DNA from 4 places in the Lentzea sp. NPDC058436 genome. Region 3 is predicted to be linked to each of the others. Evidence: riboswitches for the same ligand, from Rfam matches in the RefSeq annotation. Region 3 holds a riboswitch; each other region holds the start of a gene.
What was found. A riboswitch is a leader RNA that binds a small molecule or an ion and turns the genes downstream of it on or off. The one in region 3 is predicted to bind cobalamin.

Region 1: another riboswitch for cobalamin. It lies ahead of ACFWN2_RS03360 (prenyltransferase/squalene oxidase repeat-containing protein); the one in region 3 lies ahead of metE (5-methyltetrahydropteroyltriglutamate--homocysteine S-methyltransferase).
Region 2: another riboswitch for cobalamin. It lies ahead of ACFWN2_RS34220 (putative cobaltochelatase); the one in region 3 lies ahead of metE (5-methyltetrahydropteroyltriglutamate--homocysteine S-methyltransferase).
Region 4: another riboswitch for cobalamin. It lies ahead of ACFWN2_RS14685 (CbtB-domain containing protein); the one in region 3 lies ahead of metE (5-methyltetrahydropteroyltriglutamate--homocysteine S-methyltransferase).

What each region holds. Positions count from the first base shown of each region.
Region 1 is NZ_JBHXLF010000001.1:808,088-813,171, forward strand. It holds gene ACFWN2_RS03350 (ABC transporter transmembrane domain-containing protein) at 1-214, shown strand, start outside; gene ACFWN2_RS03355 (ABC transporter ATP-binding protein) at 211-1,947, shown strand; gene ACFWN2_RS03360 (prenyltransferase/squalene oxidase repeat-containing protein) at 2,062-3,066, opposite strand; cobalamin riboswitch at 3,098-3,233, opposite strand; cobalamin riboswitch at 3,364-3,433, shown strand; gene ACFWN2_RS03365 (hypothetical protein) at 3,531-5,084, shown strand, end outside.
Region 2 is NZ_JBHXLF010000014.1:133,923-139,006, forward strand. It holds gene ACFWN2_RS34210 (cobyrinate a,c-diamide synthase) at 1-228, opposite strand, end outside; gene cobO (cob(I)yrinic acid a,c-diamide adenosyltransferase) at 269-883, opposite strand; gene ACFWN2_RS34220 (putative cobaltochelatase) at 1,024-2,928, opposite strand; cobalamin riboswitch at 2,967-3,103, opposite strand; gene ACFWN2_RS34225 (threonine aldolase family protein) at 3,134-4,096, opposite strand; gene ACFWN2_RS34230 (helix-turn-helix domain-containing protein) at 4,104-4,610, opposite strand; gene ACFWN2_RS34235 (zinc-binding alcohol dehydrogenase family protein) at 4,693-5,084, shown strand, end outside.
Region 3 is NZ_JBHXLF010000001.1:477,282-482,365, forward strand. It holds gene ACFWN2_RS02070 (acyl-CoA thioesterase) at 1-290, opposite strand, end outside; gene metE (5-methyltetrahydropteroyltriglutamate--homocysteine S-methyltransferase) at 287-2,524, opposite strand; cobalamin riboswitch at 2,657-2,824, opposite strand; gene ACFWN2_RS02080 (TetR/AcrR family transcriptional regulator) at 2,850-3,401, opposite strand; gene ACFWN2_RS02085 (enoyl-CoA hydratase/isomerase family protein) at 3,482-4,201, shown strand; gene ACFWN2_RS02090 (AMP-binding protein) at 4,194-5,084, shown strand, end outside.
Region 4 is NZ_JBHXLF010000003.1:204,625-209,708, forward strand. It holds gene ACFWN2_RS14670 (phosphoribosyl-ATP diphosphatase) at 1-90, opposite strand, end outside; partial or broken gene ACFWN2_RS14675 (RNA-guided endonuclease InsQ/TnpB family protein) at 214-1,422, opposite strand; gene ACFWN2_RS14680 ((2Fe-2S)-binding protein) at 1,507-2,157, shown strand; cobalamin riboswitch at 2,228-2,360, shown strand; gene ACFWN2_RS14685 (CbtB-domain containing protein) at 2,414-2,602, shown strand; gene ACFWN2_RS14690 (CbtA family protein) at 2,625-3,377, shown strand; gene ACFWN2_RS14695 (HAD family hydrolase) at 3,374-4,030, opposite strand; partial or broken gene ACFWN2_RS14700 (methionine synthase) at 4,023-4,409, opposite strand; gene ACFWN2_RS14705 (PAC2 family protein) at 4,577-5,084, shown strand, end outside.

The DNA.
Region 1 (5,084 bases), 330 kb from region 3:
GGTGACGGAGCAGGCCGTCGCGGACGGGGTGCGCGCACATCGGCACGGTCCCGGAACTGAGCGCAGGGCGACCGTCGTGGTCACGACGAGCCCGATCCTGCTCGACCGCACCGATCAGGTCGTCTTCGCGCGTTCCACCGGCGAAGTGGTGACCGGCACCCATCACGGGCTTCTCGACAGCGAGGCCGACTACCGCAGGAGGGTGCTCGGATGAGCCGCCGTCTTCCCCTGGCCACGGCCGGCGAGGTTCGCCGCGCCGCCGGTGCGTACGTGCGGGACCAGCGCGGCCTGGCCGCCGCGACGATGGTGCTGGCGGTCGCGGCGGCACTGGCGGGACTCGTCGCTCCGTGGGTCGTCGGCCGGATGGTCGACGAGGTGATCGGCGGCGCCCAGGCGGCGAGCGTCGTCGGCCTCACCGCTCTGGTCGGCGCCGCCGGTCTGGGCGCGGCCGTGCTGACGGCGGTCAGCGGTGCGCTCGTCGCGCGGATCGGCCAACGGGTGCTGGCGCGGATGCGGGAGGACACCGTCGCCGCCGCGCTGCGCATGCCCGCCGCCGAGGTCGAGGAGACCGGGCGCGGAGATCTGCTCAGCAGGGTCGGTGACGACGTCGCCGTGATCAGCGAGGTCGTCGCCACGCTGCTCGCGCAGTGGGTCGGGGCGGTCCTGACCGTCGGGCTGACGATGGTGGGCCTGTTCGCACTGGACCCCTGGCTCGCCGCCGCCGGTCTGGTCGCGATCCCGGTCTACGGGTTCGCGTTGCGCTGGTACCTGCCGCGCGCGGCGGTCCGCTACGCCGAGGAACGCGCGGCGTTCGGCGATCGCGCGGAAACGCTCGTGTCCGCGCTCGAAGGACTTCCCACGCTGCGTGCCTACGGCGCGGAGGAGCGCCACGTCGGTCTGATCGGCGAGTCGTCAGGGCGGGCGCGGGACGTCTCGCGCTCGATCCTGTGGTTCGCCACCGCCTGGGGCAAGTGGATCAACATCGCCGAGCTGTGCGGTCTCGTCGCCATCGTGATCACCGGCTTCGTCCTCGTGCGCACGGGATCGGCGTCGGTGGGGGCGGTGACGGCGGCCGCGCTGTACTTCCACCGGCTGTTCAACCCGTTGGGGCTGCTGGTGTTCAGCTTCGACCAGGTCCAGTCCGCGATGGCGAGCCTGCAACGCATCGTCGGCGTGATCGGTACCGCCGAGCCCGTCGCGGCGGTCCCGGCACCGGCCCGCACCGGGGACCTGCGCGCCGAGTCGGTGACGCACCGCTACCCCGGCACGGCCGAACCGGTCCTGCACGACGTGTCCCTGCGGCTGCGGCAGGGCGAGACTGTCGCGCTCGTGGGCGCCAGCGGTGCCGGGAAGTCCACGCTGGCCGTCCTGCTGGCCGGACTCGCCTCACCGACCGAGGGCCGCGTGAGCTGGGCCGGGACGATCCCGGACCGGGCGGCACCGCTGGTGCTCGTGCCCCAGGAGACGCACGTGTTCGCGGGCCCGCTGGCCGAGGACCTGCGCCTGGCCGCCCCGGACGCCACCGACGCCGACGCCGAACGCGCGCTGCGGGCCGTCGGCGCGGACTGGGTCGACGAGCTACCTGACGGCGTCCGGACCGTGGTCGGTGAGCTGGGCCGCGAACTGGACCCCGCGCAGACCGCACAGGTCGCGCTGGCACGCGCGCTGCTCGCCGACCCGGCCGTCGTGCTGTTGGACGAGGCCACGGCCGAGGCCGACAGCCGCGACGCGACCCGCCTGGAGGACGGGGCGGCCGCTGTCCTGAATGGACGGACCGGACTCGTGGTGGCGCACCGGTTGCGGCAGGCCGCTACGGCTGATCGCGTCCTGGTGCTGGAGCACGGCCGGATCGTCGAGTCGGGCACCCACGACGAGTTGATCGCCACCGAGGGGCACTACGCCCGGCTGTGGGCCGCCTGGCAGTCGGCACGACCGGAGGTGCGCTGACCGGCTGAGCGGTCGTGGGTGGTTTCCGTGGCACGCCAACGGAAACCACCCGCGGTCTCAACTCACGGGATGGTTTCCGTTGGTACAGCATCGGAAACCACCCGCGACCTCACCTCACGGGCAGGTCAGCACCGGCGCCTGAGACGTGCCACCACCGGACAGCGCGGACAGCTTGACCCCGGTCAGCCCGAGGACCGCCTGGGCCGTCGCGCGCGGCGCGGTCGACTGGTCGAAACCGGTCGCGTCGTAAGCGATGGCACCACGATCCGCGACCGCACCGGCACACCCGACCTGCAGCGAGCGCAGGAACTGCCGGGCCTTCACCGCGGCGGCCGGGCGGTGACCGGCGAGCGCCTCGGCGGCCAGGCCGGTGCTGTTGGCGTTGGAGGCGTTGGTGCCCACGGAGAAACCGCCGTCGGTGTTCTGCTTCGACACCAGCCAGGTCGTGCCCTCGGCGGCGTTGACGTTGTCACCGACGGCGCGCAGCGCCTGCACGACCACGGCGGTCGAGTCGACGTCGCTCGCGCACGGCGTCTGGCCGAAGTTCAGCGGGAACCCGCCGTCGGGGCACTGGGTGCCCGCCAGGAACGCCTTCGCGGACGCCGGGGCGCCGCTGGAGGTGCGGTCCAGCGCCAGCAGGGCGAGGGACTGGCTGAAGGCGTTGGAGTAGTCACCGAAGTCGGAGCGGTCGGAGAACCTCCCGGACGGCGTGAGCAGCGAGAGCAGGCCCGCCTTGAGGTCGACACCGCCGAACGACGCCGGGTTCTTGCCGCGGACCTGTGCGGCGAGCATCAGCTTGGCGTGCGCGCCCGCGTACGCCTCGGTGCCGCTGCCGACGTAACCCGTGGTGATCTCCGGCTTCGCCAGCCAGGTGATCGCCTTGTTCGCGTTCGCGTCCGACGCCTTCGCGGCGGCGAACGCGAAGATCGCGTCGATCGTCAGGCCCTGGTCCGGGTACTTCGTGCCGCCGAAGTCGGCCTCGAACCGTTCGCCGTCGGCCATCTGGCGGGCGAGCCAGCCCGCGGCGGCGTCGGCCTTGTTCTGGGTGGCGGCCGCCGCCGGAGCGGTGACCAGGCCGATGCCGCACAGCAGGGCGGCAGCGAGCACCAAACGTCTCATGAGAAACCTTTCCCGCACTTCCTCGACAGGATCTGGCTGCACCGCGTGGGGCGGGTGACCGGGCTCGCCTCGAAGGCACACCGTTGCGGGACAGCGCCGGACTTTCACCGGACTTCCCCCGCTCCACGCTGAATGGAGTTGGACGGAGCACAGGCTCTCATCCCGGGCCCTTTGTTGGCACCGTTATCCGCGGACGGCGATGTGACCCTGCTAACCGACCTGGTCAGCGGTGCCGCGCCCAAGTGATCGGGTGTTAACCTCGGCCGCCATCACAACTGAACACCGCCACCTGTGACGGGGAAGCCGGTCGAACTCCGGCGCTGTCGCGCAACCGTGGGCCACTGGACAAGTGGCGAGTCGGGATACCGCACGGGTGGATGAACGGTCCAACCCGCTGTCGCGAGAGCAGGGGTGACATCGGCGTCCTGCGCCTGTCCTCCCACGCGTGAGCAAAGGAGGAGAGCATGCGCCGCCGCAGGACAATGGCCGGTTTGGCGTTCGCGGTCAGCATCGGCCTCGTCGCCGCCATGATCGCCGGCACCGCCTCTGCCGCGAGCGACCGCGAAGCCGCCCATCAGAACTCGCTATGGCTCGCCAAGCAACTGCGCGCGGACGGCACCTTCGAGAACCCCAACGGCGGCACGCTCCCGGACCACGGGCTCATGCTCGACGTGCTCTTCGCCGCGTACGCCTCCGGCGATGGCGCTGTGGCCGAGCCGATCGTCGACTACCTCGACGACCAGGGCCACGCCACGGACTACTTCACGTGGGACGGGCTCATTCCCGACAGCGGGTTCGAGGCCGTCATCACCGGCGGCGCGGCGGCGAAGACGTTGGTGGCGGCCCAGATCTCCGGCCGTGACCCCCGGAACTTCGACGGCCACGACATGATCGCCGAGACCAAGGCCGCGATCAGGCGCTCCGGCCCGGACATCGGCCGCGTCAGCGACTACTCGAAGAACCCGGAGTACGCGGACTTCGTCACCAACAACGCGAACGTGTTCGGACAGGCGATCGGCGTGATCGGTCTGGCCGCCGCGGGGGAGAACGACCAGCTCGCCATCGACAAGCTGGTGACGCAGCAGTGTTCCGAGGGTTACTTCAGGATCTTCTTCGCCCTCGTGAAGACCGACGAGACCGGCGACCACGTCACACCGGACGGGTACAAGATCTCCTCGTGCGACGAGGGCAAGGCGACCGGAGTGTCCCCTTCGGACGGTGACACGACCGGTCTCGGGCTGTCGGCCATGCTGGCCGCGAAACGGGCCGGCGCGCAGGGCCTCGACGCCCCGATCGCCCGAGCGGTCTCCTGGCTCGCGGGCAACCAGAGCGCGAGCGGCGGCTGGGGTGGCGGGGTCGGCACCGAGGCGCCGAACACCAACAGCACCGGGCTCGTCGTGCAGGCGCTCGCGGACGCCGGTGGTTCCGAGGCGCTGGTCGACCGCGGCGTGGCGTTCCTGAAGTCCGCGCAGGCGACCGCCGCGGCGGACTCGGGCAACTCGCTCAGCAACGACATCGGTGCCATCGCCTACAACCCGGAGTCCTACGTCGCGGCGCGCGGCACCGGCATCGCCGGGGTCGACACCTGGATCCGAGCGGGTGCCCAGGCTTCCCTGGGGTTGTCGCAGGTGGGGTTCTACGCGCTGGCCACGGGCGGCGGTCCTGAGCCGACCAGCAGCTCAACGACGACCACGACCACCTCCAAGACGACCACCACCACGACGCCGGCCACCAGGACCGAGACGACGACCGCCGCGCCGAACACGACCGTCCCGGCACCCAAGCCCAAGGCCACCACACCGAAAGCCACCGCACCCAAGGCCGTCACCCGCCAGGTCCCGCCGCCGACCAAGACCCAGGAGCGCCCGGACACGGCCACTCCCGCGTCCAAGCTGGGCGCCTACCTGGCGGACAGGCTGGTCGGCGGCGACCACGTCGAGGTCACCGAGAACGACCAGAGGTACGTCGACCACGACGCCACCGCGGACCTGGTCCTGGCCCTGCGGGCGTTGGGCGAA
Region 2 (5,084 bases), on a different contig from region 3:
GCCGTGCGCGAACAGGCCGGGGACGCGGTGCTCGCCGACCATGACGGGGTCGAGGTTGCGGCCGGGCCGGTTCGTGGCGAGCGAGTGGTAGCCGGGGTCGATGTAGTCGGGGCCGACCTTGAACGGCGCGACCCGCGAACCCGCGCGGCGCAACGCGGCCATGAGCCCGGTCGCGACGGTGGTCTTGCCGCTGCCCGAGGCGGGGGCGGCGATGACGAGCCGGTTCACCACGTGGGCCTCCGATGTCCCGGAGCGACGACCAGCCTGTTCACCACTCGATCCCCCGCTGGCCCTTCTGCCCGGCGTCCATCGGGTGCTTGACCTTGGTCATCTCCACCACCAGGTCGGCGGCGTCGACCAGCTTCTGCGGCGCGTACCGCCCGGTGATCACGACGTGCTGGTGGCCGGGCCGGTTCGCCAGCACGTCGACCACCTCGTCCACGTCGATCCAGCCCCAGTGCAGCGGGTACGTGAACTCGTCGAGCACGTAGAAGCCGTGGCGTTCCGCACCGATCCGCCGCGCGATCTCCGCCCAGCCCTCCCGCGCGGCCGAGGCGTGGTCGTCCTCGGTGCCCTGCTTGCGGGTCCAGGACCAGCCCTCGCCCATCTTGTGCCACTCGACGGCGCCGCCCTCGCCGGTCTCGTCGTGCAGCCGGCCGAGCGCCTTGAACGCGGACTCCTCGCCGACCTTCCACTTGGCGGACTTCACGAACTGGAACACGCCGATGTCCCAGCCCTGGTTCCAGCCGCGCAGCGCCATGCCGAACGCCGACGTCGACTTCCCCTTCATCTCACCGGTGTGCAGCATCAGCAACGGCCGGTTGCGGCGCTGGCGGGTGGTCAGGCCGTCCTTCGGCACCTCGGTGGGTTGTCCTTGAGGCACTGGGGATTCTCCTTGCTCGTTGGTCGCTGCTCCGCAGACTCCGGTGAGTTCGCCGGGAAGCTGGTCGTCCGGCCGCCGCTTCGCCGTGATTGGGCTTCGCCGAATCCCGACGAAGGGGCACCCGGACGACCAGCGCGAACTCACGCAGCCCGGACGACGCCGGCGAGGTGGTCGGCGGACAGCTGGTCGAGCCGGACGCACGTGCCCTGCAACGCCTCGGCGATCTTCTGCGCGAGACCGAGGCGGACGTGGCCCTGTTCGCAGTCCACGACCACGACGGCGGTCTTCTCGAGCAGTCCGGCGGCCTTCAGAGCGTCCTTGGTCGGGTCGCCGCCGAGTCCGGACGACGTGGCGCGGCCGTCCGTCAGCAGCACCACCAACGGCCGCTTGCGCGGGTCGCGGAGGCGTTCGATCTCCAGGACCCTGTGCGCCTTCAGCAGACCGTCCGCGAGCGGGGTCCGGCCGCCGGTGCGCATCTTCTTGAGGCGGGTGGCCGCCGCGTCGACGGAGGTGGTGGGCGGGAGCGCCACCTCGGCCTGGTTACCGCGGAACGTCACCACGCCGACCTTGTCCCGGCGCTGGTAGGCGTCGCGCAGCAACGAGATCACCGCACCGCTGACGGCCGACATCCGCTTCTGCGCCGCCATCGACCCGGAGGCGTCGACGACGAACAGGACGAGGTTCGACTCCTTGCCCTCCCGCACGGCCTTGCGCAGGTCGGCGGCGGTGAGCAGCAGGCCGGGACCGCTGCGGCCGCGCGTCGCCTGGTGCGGTGCGGCGTTCGTCAGCGTGTCGACGAGGTGCAGACCACTGCCGTCCACTTTGGACGAACGGACGATCCTGCCGGTGCGCGCGCGGGCCCTGGAACGCTTGCCGGGCGCGCCTTCGCCGACTCCGGGGACCTCCAGCAGCCGCGCCTTGAACGCGGGCGACGGCTCCGGTGCCGGACGGTCCTGAGGCGCGTTCCCGTTGCCCTTCGGGCCTTCCTGCGGTTCGGGCAGCTCACCACCACCGGGGCCGTCGTCGTCCGGACCCTCGTCGGGTTCGGCGGCGTGCTCGGCCGCCTGCTTCATCGCGTCCTCGAGCTGCTGCTCCTCGATGCCCGGCTCGTCGAACGGGTCGCGCCGGCGCCGGTGCGGCAGTGCCAGCCGGACCGCGACCTCGACGTCGACCTCCTCGACCTCCGACGCACCGCGCCACGCCGCGTGAGCGCTGGCGGCACGGGCGACGACGAGGTCCGCGCGCATGCCGTCGACCTCGAAAGCCGCGCACACAGCGGCGATCCGGCGCAGCTCACCGTCCGGAAGGGACACTCGCGCGAGGTTGTGGCGCGCGTCCGTGATCTGCTGCTTGAGCTGGGCGTCCTCGCCGGCCCACCTCGCCGCGAACGCGACGGGGTCGGCCTCGTAGGCGAGCCGGCGCCGGATCACCTCGGTGCGCACGCTCACATCACGAGCCGCCTTCACCGCCACCGTCAACCCGAACCGGTCGAGCAGCTGCGGCCGCAGCTCACCCTCCTCGGGGTTCATCGTGCCGACCAGCAGGAACTGCGACGGGTGCGAGACCGACACGCCTTCGCGTTCGACGTGCGCACGCCCCATCGCGGCGGCGTCGAGCAGCAGGTCGACCAGGTGGTCGTGCAGCAGGTTGACCTCGTCGACGTAGAGCACGCCCCGGTGCGCCGACGCCAGCAGGCCGGGCTGGAACGCCCGCACGCCCTCGGTCAGCGCCTTCTCGAGGTCGAGCGACCCGACGAGCCGGTCCTCGGTGGCGCCGACGGGCAGTTCGACGAGCCGGGCCGGGCGGCTCTCGGTGCCGTCGTGCGGCGCGTCGGGGCAGTCGGTCGTACCGGGCACGCAGCCGAAACGGCAGTTCTTCGAGACCTCGAGCTCGGGCAGCAGCGCGGCGAGGGCGCGCACGACGGTCGACTTCGCGGTCCCCTTCTCGCCGCGGACGAGAACACCGCCGATGGCGGGGTGCACCGCGTTCAGCAGCAGGGCGAGCCGGAGGTCGTCGTGTCCGACGACAGCCGAAAAGGGGTACATGCTCGGCGAAGTCCTTCCTCGGGTGTCCACGCCCGTGGCCGGTTGGATAAGAGGGGGACGAGTTCCTGACTCCCGGTCTCTCCAGAACCGGTCACAGTCGCGGGACGGCGCCGGATTCGCACCGGCTTCCTCGCACTCCCCTCACAGCCCCGGCATCGTCGCACTTCGCACCGCCGGGTCCAACAGCCAGGTGAGCGACGTCGCCCTAGATCAGGCTCCTGAACTCCGCCCAGGCCTCCCCGACCTCCTCCGCCGTCCACTCCAGCGCGGGCGCCGCGATCGTCACCTCGGTCTTGGCGAGCGTCCCGTCCCGCCAGAACCCGCCGAGGAACTTCCCGCCCAGCTCGGTCAGCCGCTTCGGGTCGCCGGGCAGGTGCAGCGCGAACTGGTGGGTGTGCGGCTCAGGCAGGCCCATGGCGGCGGCCACGACCTTGGCGTGCTCGACCTGGGTGCCCAGGCGGGGCAGCACCGTGTCGAGGCCGTGCATCGCGGACAACGCCGCCGGCCACTGCTGGAACAGCATGCCGCCGTACCGGTGCCGCCACACTCGCGCCTGGTCCACGAAGTCTTGGGTGCCTGCGAGCGCCGCGCCCGACATGCCTTCCAGCGACTTGTAGAACGACACGTAGACCGAGTCGAAGAGGCCCGCGATCTCCGGCAGCGGCTTGCCCAGGCCGTGCGTGCTCTCCCACAGCCGCGCGCCGTCGAGGTGCACGACCGCGTCCCGTTCGCGCGCGGCGTCCACGACCTCGGTCAGCTCGTCCCAGGTCGGCAGGACGAACCCGGCCTCGCGGTCCGGCACCTCCAGCAGCAGCGTGCCGAACGGTTCGGGGCACGAGGCGACGTCCGCGTTGCGCACCTTGATCGGGCGCAGGCCGGACAGCACGGTCAGCGCGTCGTCCTCGTGGTGCAGCGGGTGCGCCTGCGGGTGCATCGCGACGATCGGGTTGTGCGTGCGGTCCGCCCAGCACTTCAGCGCGATCTGCTGCGCCATGGTGCCGGTCGGCACGAACAGCGCGGCCTCGGTGCCCAGCAGCTGCGCGACGCGGGTCTCCAGCGCCTCCACCGGTCCGCCGTCGCCGTAGCGGTCGGGCTCGACGTCCGGCACGGGGCCGAGCTCTTCGAGCAGCGTGCGCTTCCTGACTCCGGACAGCTGACGGTTCAACACCCCCGCATCAAACCTCAGCCGCGAGCGTCTCCGCGAGTGAAATGACGCCCGCCCGGATCTCGTCGGCGGTCATCCCCTGGGCCAGCAGGAACTCGATGTGCTCACCCCGGAGCACGGCCAGGACGGTGTGCGCCTTGAAGGTCGAGCCGACCAGCCGGGCCAGGCGTTCCACGGTGATCCGGAAGTTGCCCTCGCAGCTGCGGACCGTCGTCCGTTCCACGGCGATGACCAGCGGCAACGACGCCAGCACGTGGTCGAACAGCGTGCCGGCGAACTCCCCGGCGGAGCGGCACTCCAACGACGCCGTCTGGATCCACGAGGCGGCGGTGGAGTCGACCACGGCCCTGACCAGACCGGCCTTGTCGCCGAACCGCCGGAACACGGTGCCCTTGCCCACACCCGCCGCCAGTGCCACGTCCTCGACGGACACGGCCTCGATGCCCCGGGAGCTGATCAGCTCGGTCGCGGCGGCCAGGATCGCGGCCCGGTTGCGGGCGGCATCGGCACGTTCCAACGAACTCTCCCTTGACACAAGCGGACTGACGGTCCGTATATTACCAAACGGACCGACGGTCCGCTTACTGAGGGAGGACCAGGTGAAGGCAGTGCGGTTCCACGAGTTCGGAGGGCCCGAGGTGCTCACCGTCGAGGAGGTGCCCGACCCCGTCGGCGACACGCTCGTCGACGTCACCGCGATCGGGCTCAACTACGGCGAGACGGTCATCCGCCGCGGCAAGGGCAGGGAGCTCTTCCCGTGGTACCCGGGACCGGCCCTTCCCGTCACGCTGGGCTCGGAAGTCGTTGGCACCACAGGAGAAGGCCGCCGGGTCATGGGCGTGCCGCGCGACGGTGCCTACGCCACGAAGGCCGTCATCGAGCACCCGATCGACGTGCCCGACGGCGTGAGCGACCACGAGGCGCTCGCACTCTTCCTGCAGGGCACCACGGCGGTCGCGACGGCCAAGGCGGCACGGATCCGGCCGGGTGA
Region 3 (5,084 bases):
CGGTCGGCCAGCGCCCGCACGCCGACCTCCATCGACGTCGAGCCCGCCCAGTTGACCTGGGCGTGCAGGTGCAGGACGTCACCCACGCGCACCGGGACGCGGAACACCATCTCGTCGACGGCCACGGTGACCGACGGGCCCTCCGAGTGGCGTGCGGACACCACGCCGGCGAGCGAGTCGACGAGCTTCATCAGCACGCCGCCGTGGACGGTGCCCATCAGGTTCGTGTCGTGGTCGTCCATGATCTGCGACAACGTCATGCTGGACGCGGCAGGGGACTTCGGTGTCACGTCAGCTGCTCCCTGATGCGGCGGGTGGCGGCGACGAGGTTGCGCAACGCGGGCTCCACCTCGGCGTAGCCGCGGGTCTTCAGGCCGCAGTCGGGGTTGACCCACAGCCGTTCACCTGGCACCGCGCGGACGGCCTCGGCCAGCAGACCGGCGGCCTCGTCGACCGACGGCACGCGCGGCGAGTGGATGTCGTAGACGCCCGGCCCGACGCCACGGCTGAAGCCCGCCTCCTGGAGATCTGCCAGCACCTCCATCTTCGAGCGGGCGGCCTCGATGGTGGTGACGTCGGCGTCGAGACCGTCGATCGCGCCGATCACCTCGCCGAACTCCGAGTAGCACAGGTGGGTGTGGATCTGCGTGGCCGGCGAGGCTCCCGAGGTCGCGAGCCGGAACGCGGCCACCGACCAGTCCAAGTAGGACTGCTGGTCGGCCTCGCGCAACGGGAGCAGTTCGCGCAGCGCGGGTTCGTCGACCTGCACGATCCGGATGCCGGCCGCCTCCAGGTCGTGGATCTCGTCCCGCAGCGCCAGGCCGACCTGGAACGCCGTGTCGGCGAGCGGCTGGTCGTCGCGGACGAACGACCACGCCAGGATCGTGATGGGGCCGGTGAGCATTCCCTTGACCGGCTTGGAGGTCAGCGACTGGGCGTAGGAGCTCCAGCCCACCGTGATGGGGGCGGGACGGGACACGTCGCCGTGGATGATCGGCGGCCGCACGCACCGGGAACCGTAGGACTGCACCCAGCCGTGTTCGGTCGAGGCGAAGCCGTCGAGGTGCTCGGCGAAGTACTGCACCATGTCGTTGCGTTCGGGTTCGCCGTGCACGAGGACGTCGAGGCCGATGTCCTCCTGCAGGTCGATCACCCGCGCGATCTCCTCGCGCATCCGCTGCTCGTAGGCGGCGGGATCGGTGCCGCGGAGCTCCTTGCGCGCCTTGCGGATCTCGGCGGTCTGGGGGAACGAGCCGATCGTGGTCGTCGCCAGCCTGGGCAGTCCCAACAGCTCCTGTTGCGCACCGGCGCGTTCTTCGTAGGCCACGCGGGTGTGGTGCTCGGGGCGCAATGTGGCGACACGGGTGCGGACCTCGTCGTCCTGGCGCGGCGACGGCAGGAACCGGGCCGCCTCGTCCGCCCACTCGCCGTCGACGCCGTCGCGCAGGGCCTTGCCGAGCAGCACGACCTCGCGGACCTTCTGGCGGGCGAACGCGAGCCGGTCGCGCACGTCTTGGTCCAGGCCGGTCTCGGCGTCGAGGTCGTACGGCACGTGCAGCAACGTCGACGAGGTCGACACCGCGACGGTGCCGGCCGAGCCGAGCAGCGAGGCGACCTTCGCCAGTGCGGCGCGCAGGTCGGTGCGCCACACGTTGCGGCCGTCGACCACACCGGCGACCAGCGTCTTGTCCCGCAACGCGGGAAGCGTGGGCACGTCACCACCGGCGACCAGGTCGACCGCGAGCGCCTCGACCGGGCTGTGCGCCAGGATCTCGAACGCCGGGCCGAGGCTGCCGTAGTAGCCCGTGACCAGCAGCCGCGGGCGTCCAGGCAGTCCGCCGAGCGTCCGGTACGCGCTGCGCAGCGCGTCCAGTTCGGCGGGGGACCGGTCGGCGGCGAACGCGGGCTCGTCGAGCTGCACCCACTCCGCACCCTCCGCGCGCAGCCGGGCCAGCAGTTCGGTGTAGGCGTCGAGCAGGCCGGGAAGCAGCGCCAGCGGGTCGAAACCGGGGACGACGGACTTGGCCAGCAGCAGGAACGTCACCGGGCCGAGCAGCACCGGTCGCGTCGTGACGCCGAGCTCGCGGGCCTCGCGGAACTCCGCGATCGGCTTGTCGCCCGCCAGTGCGAACGCGGTGTCCGGGCCCAGTTCCGGCACCAGGTAGTGGTAGTTGGTGTCGAACCACTTGGTCAGCTCCAGCGCGACCGCGCCGTCCCTACCCCGTGCCGCGGCGAAGTAGGTGTCCACAGGGGACAGACCGAGGTCGTGGAACCGCTGCGGGATCGCGCCGAACAGGGCGGCGGTGTCCAGGACCTGGTCGTAGAACGAGAACGTGTTGCCCGGAACGGAGTCCAGGCCGGAGTCGCGCAGTTCGGTCCACGTCTGTGCACGCAACTGACGGGCGGTCTCCTGAAGAGCGGCCTCGTCGATCCTGCCCGCCCAGTACTGCTCGACGGCGCGCTTGAGTTCGCGTTTCGGCCCGATGCGCGGGTAGCCGAGAACGGTACTGCCGATGGTGGTCACAAGCTCTCTCCTCGCGAGCGTGCGGAACGCACCGGAATCTCCCGAGGCAGCGCGGGGCAGCACGAAGCAGCCGCGCCCGTGGCCCGCCCGAGAGGCACCGGTGCACCGCGCACCGGGTGGCGCGCGGACCGTCGGCAGGTCTTCGGACTCGTGGGCGCCTGACACGCTCCTACCGGCCGTCGCTTCCCAGACCTGTCGGTCCAGTGCTGTGTGACGGCTTTCGTTCCCACTCACCGCTGCGGGGCAGTCCCGGACTCACACCGGGTTCCCTCTTGCCTCACCTCGGTCCGGGGAGGACCGGGGTGAACCGTCGGCACCGACGAGCCTACTGGCGCACGCCGAGCATGCCCAGCGCCATCCCCGCGTACCGGGATGCGAGATCGTCCAGCGAGAGCGCGCCCTTGGGGGAGTACCAGCGGGACACGCCGCTGCACATCTCCAGCATCGCGAGCCGGGCCACCTGGGGCGCGTCCACGTCCAGCGACGCGATCGCGTCCTGCCAGAACTGCTCGTAGCGGTCGCGCAACGCCACGACCTCCTCGCGCCGAGGGCCGGTCAGCGCGCGCATCTCGCCGTCTACGACGAGCGTCTCCAACTGCTGCTCGGCGTGCGCCCGGACGTGCATCTCGACGAGGCCCGTGAGCCGTTCCACCGGGTCGTCCGTGGCGGAGATCACCTGCTCGGCGGCCTCGATCAGGCGCGTGAGGCTGGTGCGCATGATCTCGGCGAGCAGGTCCTCCTTGGTGCCCATGTAGTGGTACAGCGTCGCCGACGACAGGCCCGCCGCCTGGGCGAGGTCGCGGATGCCGGTGCCGTGGAACCCGCGTGCCGCGAACAGTTCGACCGCCGCCCGCCGCACGCGTTCTTCGGTGCTCATGTGGTCCTCGCTCTCTTGACCGGGACGGTAGCCGACTCCTACGGTCGGACTCAATCGATCGATCGATCGAAGGGATTCGGGTGGTAGTCGAGTACGAGTGCCGGAACGGTGTCGCGCTGGTGCGCCTGAACCGGCCGGAACGCCTGAACGCCGTGGTGCCGGAGCTGGTGGAGGCCCTGCTCGGGGCGCTCGACCAGGCCCGCGAGGCGCGCGTGGTCGTGCTGGCCGGGCGGGGCCGGGCGTTCTGCGCCGGGCACGACCTGAAGGAGCCCGCACCGGTCGAGACCGTCGAGCAGACCCGGCTGCGCCTCGAAGCCATCCAGGAGGTGACCAGGCGGATCAGGCGGTTCCCCGGTGTCGTGATCGCGGCCGTGCACGGGTACGCGCTCGGCGCGGGCTGCGAGTTCGCCCTGGGATGCGACCTGGTCGTCGCCGACGAGGGCGCGAAGTTCGGCTTCCCCGAGGTCGGGGTCGGGCTGAGCGTCACCGGCGGTATCTCCGCCCTGCTGCCCAAGCTCGTCGGCCTCGCCCGAGCGAAGGAGTTGCTGCTCCTCGGTGACCACGTGCCCGCTCATCGTGCGGCCGAACTCGGGCTCATCAACCGCGTGACGCCCGCCGGAGAGCACGAGAAGGTGGCGCTGGAGCTGGCGGACCGGATCGCCGCGCAGCCCCCGACCGCGGCGAGTCTCGCCAAGCGGGTCCTCGACCTCGGTCTGGACGCCGGCCTGGAGCAGGCGCTGGCGACGGAGGTCGACCACGCGATCCTCACCAGCCTGTCGGGGGAGTACCGCCATGGCTGACCTCGTCGAGGCGCTGCGCCAGGCGGCGCGGCGGTGGCCCGGTCGGATCGCATGGACCTTCGACCCCGGACGGCGCTACACCTTCGCCGAGATCGACGACCTGTCGTCGGGCTACGCGCAGACCTTGCGCGACAACGGGATCAGGGCGGGTGACCGGGTCGCGGTGCTACTGCGCAACGTGCCCGAGTTCCCGCTGACGTGGTTCGCGCTGATGAAGCTCGGTGCCACGATGGTCCCGGTCAACGTCAGGTACCGCGCGGTCGACGCGGACCACCTGCTGCGCTCGTCGGGTGTGGTGGCGGCGGTGAGCACCGAGGAGTTCCGGCCGCTGCTGGAATCCGTCGGCGCACCCAACACCCACTACGACCTGACGCCCACACCGGGTTTCGTGCAGGAGGACGTCACGGCGCCGGCCAACGTTCAGTACACCTCGGGCACGACCGGCAAGCCCAAGGGCTGCGTGCTCTCCCACGAGTACTGGCTCACGTTGGCGCGCAGTCTCGTCGACCACTTCCCGAGGCTGACCGAGCACGACGTGATGCTGACCGCGCAACCGTTCCACTACATCGATCCACAGTGGAACGTCGTGGCCGCGCTGCTCGCCGGCGCCGAACTGGTGGTGCTGGACGGCTTCCACCCGTCGGTCTTCTGGGCGAAGGTCCGCGAGCACCGCGTCACCTACTTCTACTGCCTGGGCGCGATGCCCGCGTTGCTGCTGCGCATGCCGCCGGATCCGTCCGACCGCGACCACCGCGTGCGGGTCGTGCAGGCCTCGGGGATCCCGCCCGCACTGCACCGCGAGCTCGAAGAACGGTGGGGCGTCGGCTGGTTCGAGGCGTTCGGCATGACGGAGACCGGTGCGGACATCCGGATCACCGACGCC
Region 4 (5,084 bases), on a different contig from region 3:
GGCCTCGAGCGCGGCGACGGTGCCGGAACCTTCCGGCTTGGTGGCGGCTCGTTCGGTCAGTTCAGCGAACAGGGAATCGAAGGTCTTCACGGCTTCACATCCTCCCATCCCGCCGCCCCCCGTCCACACCGCGGTCACATCTGTCCCAGGCCGTGGACTTGACTTACTCCCCGCTCACAGGCGAGGAGCCCCACCCGACTCATGCCGGATGCCTCACGGGTGTGCCTCACAACACAGGGTTTCCTGCTTCACCGCTGACCGCGGAGGGGCGGACCCCTTCCGTCTCACATCAACTCCACAGGCATCGTCCGAGTTTCCTCGGGCTACGGCTCGACCAGCCGCAAGTATGTTCTTCGCCGCGTTGAAGTCCCGGTCGTGCCGGGTGCGACACTTCGGACACGTCCAGTGCCGAATGGACAGTCCCAGTTCACTCAGCAGATGTCCGCAAGCCGAACAGGTCTTGGTGCTGGGATACCAGCGATCAACGACCAGCAGCGTCCGTCCTGCACGACGCGCCTTGTACTCCAGCATCGTCCGGAACTCACCCCAGGCCACGTCGCTGATAGCGCGGGCCAATCGCCGGTTTCGGACCATGTTGGCAACCGCGAGATCCTCGATCGCGATGACGACGGAATCCCGGACGATACGAGTGCTGGTGCGATGCAGGAAGTCTCAGCGAGCGTTGGTGACCTTGCGATGTGCGGCGGCAACTCTCGTCTTGGCCTTGCGGCGATTGTTGGATCCGCGTTGGGCGCGGGCCAACCGCCGCTGATACCGGGCCAGGTTGCGCGCTTTGCGCTGCAGATGTCCGGGATTGGCGATCCGTTGGCCATCACTGGTGACGAGGAAGTGCTTCACGCCGAGGTCGAGGCCGACGGCGTGATCGGTGGTGGGGAATGGCTCTGGTTCAACGGTGTCCACCGTGAACGTGATGTACCAGCGTTGGTCTGGATCACGTGCGACAACGACCATGCTGGGGTCGAGTTCGACCAGATTCACCTGGTCGAACGACCATGCGAACCGAATCGCCCCTGTCGTCTTCGCCAGGTGGAGCTGACCGCCACGCATGCGGAACGCCGAACGGGTGAAGTGCGCCGACTGCCGGCCCGCCCGCGACTTGAAGCGCGGGAACCTCGCACGTCCGGCGAAGAAGTTCTGGTATGCGATGTGCTGATGGCGCAACGTCTGCTGCAAAGGTACGCAGGACACTTCTGACAAGAAGGCCAGCTCTTCGGTGCGCTTCCAGGCTGTCAGTGCGGCGTCGGTCTCGCGGTACGAGGTGGTCTTGCCCTCCGTGCGATATCGGCTGGATCGCTCGGCCAGCGTCTTGTTCCACACCAGGCGCACGCATCCGAACGTGCGATTCAGCATCGCGATCTGTTCGGGGTCCGGGTAGGCCCGGCAGCGGTACGCCGTCCTCACCAGGCCAAGCTAGCCGACCGCACTCCACCAGGATCGGGGCCTCCTGGCCGTCCGATGAGATTCCACCCAGTAGCGTGAATTCCCGTGTCCGAATTCGCGGAGGTCCTCGAAGCGCTGCGCCGGGTGCGCGGAATCAACCCGTTCTTCGCGCTCGACGTGGGTCGCCCGGACGAGTCCTGGCTGCCGGGAACCGCACTTCTCGACGGCCCGGCGCTCAAAACCACGATCGACGCCATCGCGAACCGGTACAAAGCCGACGAACCACGCGTCGCGGCGAGCCTGTTCTTCCTGAGTTACACCGCACGGCTGCTCAGCCCCCTCACGGCCGCGAACATCCCGATCGACGTGCGCCCCGAGAACCTCTGGTGGCGGCACGACCCCGCGAACGGCCTGAGCGTGCGCATCGACCAGCCACGACTGGGCCCGCCGGCCGCCGAGGCACTGGCCCCGGTGGTGGAGGCGATCCAGGCGGTCGCACCGGTGGCGCGCGGACTGTTGTGGGGCAACGCGATGTCGAACATCGCCGGCGCGCTGAAAATGGTTGTGCGCGCACGCATGCTCACAGAGGAGGAAGCGGAAGAACGCGGCGAACGGCTCATGAGCGCACCGCCGTTCGAACAGGCGGGAGAATTCCTGAGCTTCCCCGGCGAGCTCGGGTTCCGGCGCAGGAGCTGTTGTCTTTACTACCGCGTCGCCGCAGGTGGGAAGTGTGGTGACTGTCCACTCGTGAAGTGAGGAACGCAACAACTCTTATGGCCGGTTGTGCTTAACGGGCGGCTCAACTTACGGTGCACGCGCCGCAGTGACGGGAAGCCGGTGTGAATCCGGCGCGGTCCTCGCCACTGTGACCGGGAAGCGATCCCCGCCGAGCACGTCACTGGTCCCCGCCGGGACTGGGAAGACGCGGGGGCAGCGTTGATCCGGGAGTCAGGAGACCGGCTGCGGCGCCGCAAGGAGAGTTGACCTTCCACGAGGTATGGAGGAGCCCGTCATGACGAGCCCCGCAGCAAGCCTGTCCGCCGTCCGCGTGCCCAAATGGGCCTTCGCCGTCTCACTGCTCGGCCTGATCGTCACGTACCTGGTCCTGCAGGAGAACGGCCTCGCGCTCGGCGCGGGATCCGAGTTGCTGCACGAGTTCTTCCACGACGGCCGCCACGCTCTCGGCGTCCCCTGCCACTGATCCGACTCCACCGATCACGCAGATGACCACTTACAAGTCCATCGCACTGCGCGGGATCGCGGCCGGCGGCATCGCCGGTGTCGCGTCCGCCCTGGTGCAGCTCCTGGTGACCGAGATCCCGATCCGCGCCGCGCTCGCGGTCGAGGAGGCACGGGCACCCGCCGGCGAAGAGGCCGGCCACTCCCACGGCGGCGAGGAAGAGCTCGTCAGCCGCGGCGCGCAGGTCGTGGGCGGCATGCTCGGCGTGGTGATCGTCGGCATCGCCGTGGGCCTGGTGTTCGCCACGGCTTACGCGCTGTCGAAGCGCTGGTTCGCCGGCAGCACGCCGTTCACGCGCAGCTTCACGTTCGGTGCCGCGGTGTTCGGTGCCGTGGCGTTGCTGCCGTGGCTCAAGTACCCGGCCAACCCGCCGGCCGTGGGCGACCCGGTGACGGTGAACTACCGGACCGCGCTCTACCTCGGCGTGGTCGTGGCGGGCCTGCTGATCGTGTGGGGAGCGAGCTGGCTCGCCGCGCAGCTGAGCACGCAGCCGCAGCCGGTGCGGGCAACGGCCGTGCTGCTCGCGGTGGCCGCGGCCGTCGCGCTGGTGCTGCTGGCGTTCCCCGCGCCGCCGGACACGATCCCCGCGGACATGCCGGTGAACGTGCTGTGGCAGTTCCGCCTCAGCTCGCTCGCCCAGCTGGCGACGCTCTACGTCGGCATCGGCGTGGTGTTCGGCCTGCTGGTGGACCCGGCCACGCGCAAGGCCAAGGCACGCGTCACCGAAGCGGTCTAGAGCGCTTTCAGCACCTCGAGGTCGACGCCGACGAGGGAGTCGCGGAAGATCCGCCGCTCCCCCGTCGGCACCTCGACGTCACACGGCACGACCAGCACGGTGCACCCGGCGGCCACCGCGGCGGAGACACCGGTCGGCGAGTCCTCGATCGCGACGCAGAGCGCGGGATCGACGCCCAGCAGCCGCGCCGCCTTCAGGTACGGCTCGGGCAGCGGCTTGTTCAGCCCGTCCACCTCGTCGCCGCACACGGTGACGTCGAACAGGTCCCGGCCGATCGTGTCCAGCGCGACCTCGGTCAGCCCCCGCTCGGTGGACGTCACCAACGCCATCGGCACGCCCGAAGCGCGCACCGCCTTCAACGCGTCCTGGGCGCCGGGACGCCACGGCAGACCGGCGCGGAAGACCTCCTCGGTGCGGCGCAGGATCCACGCGGCGCCGTCGGCCATGTCGGACTCGGTCGGCTCGATGCCGACGTCGCCGAACAGCAGGCGCATCGTCGTGGGCACGTTGCTGCCGACCATGCGCTCACGGGTCTCCAGGGACAGCACGCCGCCGAGCTTCTCCGCGTACTCGTAGAGCGGGATGTCCCAGAGCTTCTCGGAGTCCAGCAGCGTCCCGTCCATGTCCCACAGGACTGCTCGCAGGTCAGACATCGAAGTACTTCGCCTCCGGGTGGTGCGCCACGAAGGCGTCGGTGGACTGTTCCGGGTGGAGCTGGAGTACCTCGGACAGCGCCACCCCGGTGCGGGACGGGTCGAGGGGCACACGAGGTCTTCGCGGACGCGCCTGTGCTCGGCCAGCGCCTCGGTGAGCCGGCCCCCAGTCCGTGGACTTCCAGGTGCTCACGATACGCGTTCTGGCCGAACAACTCGTCCGCGTGGCCTGCGATCGGCCTGCTCATCGTCACGCGGTGGAACGCGATGGCGCCGATCCCTTTTCTGGCGCGGAAAAGTGAGCCGGAAGCGCGCACGGGAAGCAGCCGTGGACGACAGCGGCGTGGGCAAGAACACCTTCCGCGGCAAGGCGTTCCAGCCGGTGGATCCGGCGAGCGGGAGGCCGGCGGCCCGGAGCGTCGTGCCCATGGCGCCGTCAGCGACGACAACACGGTTCACCAGCGCTTCCGGCGACGGCGACGCTCCGCGATCACGCATGGGCCAAGCCTACGATGAGTTGACCGGCCGAACCCGTAGTCTGGCGCCGTGAACGATCCGTCCCAGGAATCCCCGACCCCCTCGAACCCGCGCATCCCGCTCACGGCTCCGATCATGGTCTGTGCGTTCGAAGGCTGGAACGACGCAGGCGACGCCGCCAGCACCGCGATCGAGCACCTCCAACTCACCTGGGACGCCACCCCGCTCGCCGAGATCGACCCGGACGACTACTACGACTTCCAGGTGACGCGGCCGACCGTCCGCCTGGTCGACGGCGTCACCCGCAGGGTCGACTGGCCGACGACGCGGCTGTCGGTGTGCCGCCCTCCCGGCTCGGACGTGGACGTGATCCTCGTGCACGGCATCGAGCCGAACATGCGGTGGCGCAAGTTCGCCGCCGAACTTCTGGGCCACATCGACGCCCTCGGGGTGACGACGGTGGTGACGCTGGGCGCGCTGCTGATGGACACGCCCCACACTCGCCCGGTCCCGGTCACCGGCACGGCCTACGACGCGGACGCCGCCGAGAAGTTCGGCCTGGAGCACTCGAAGTACG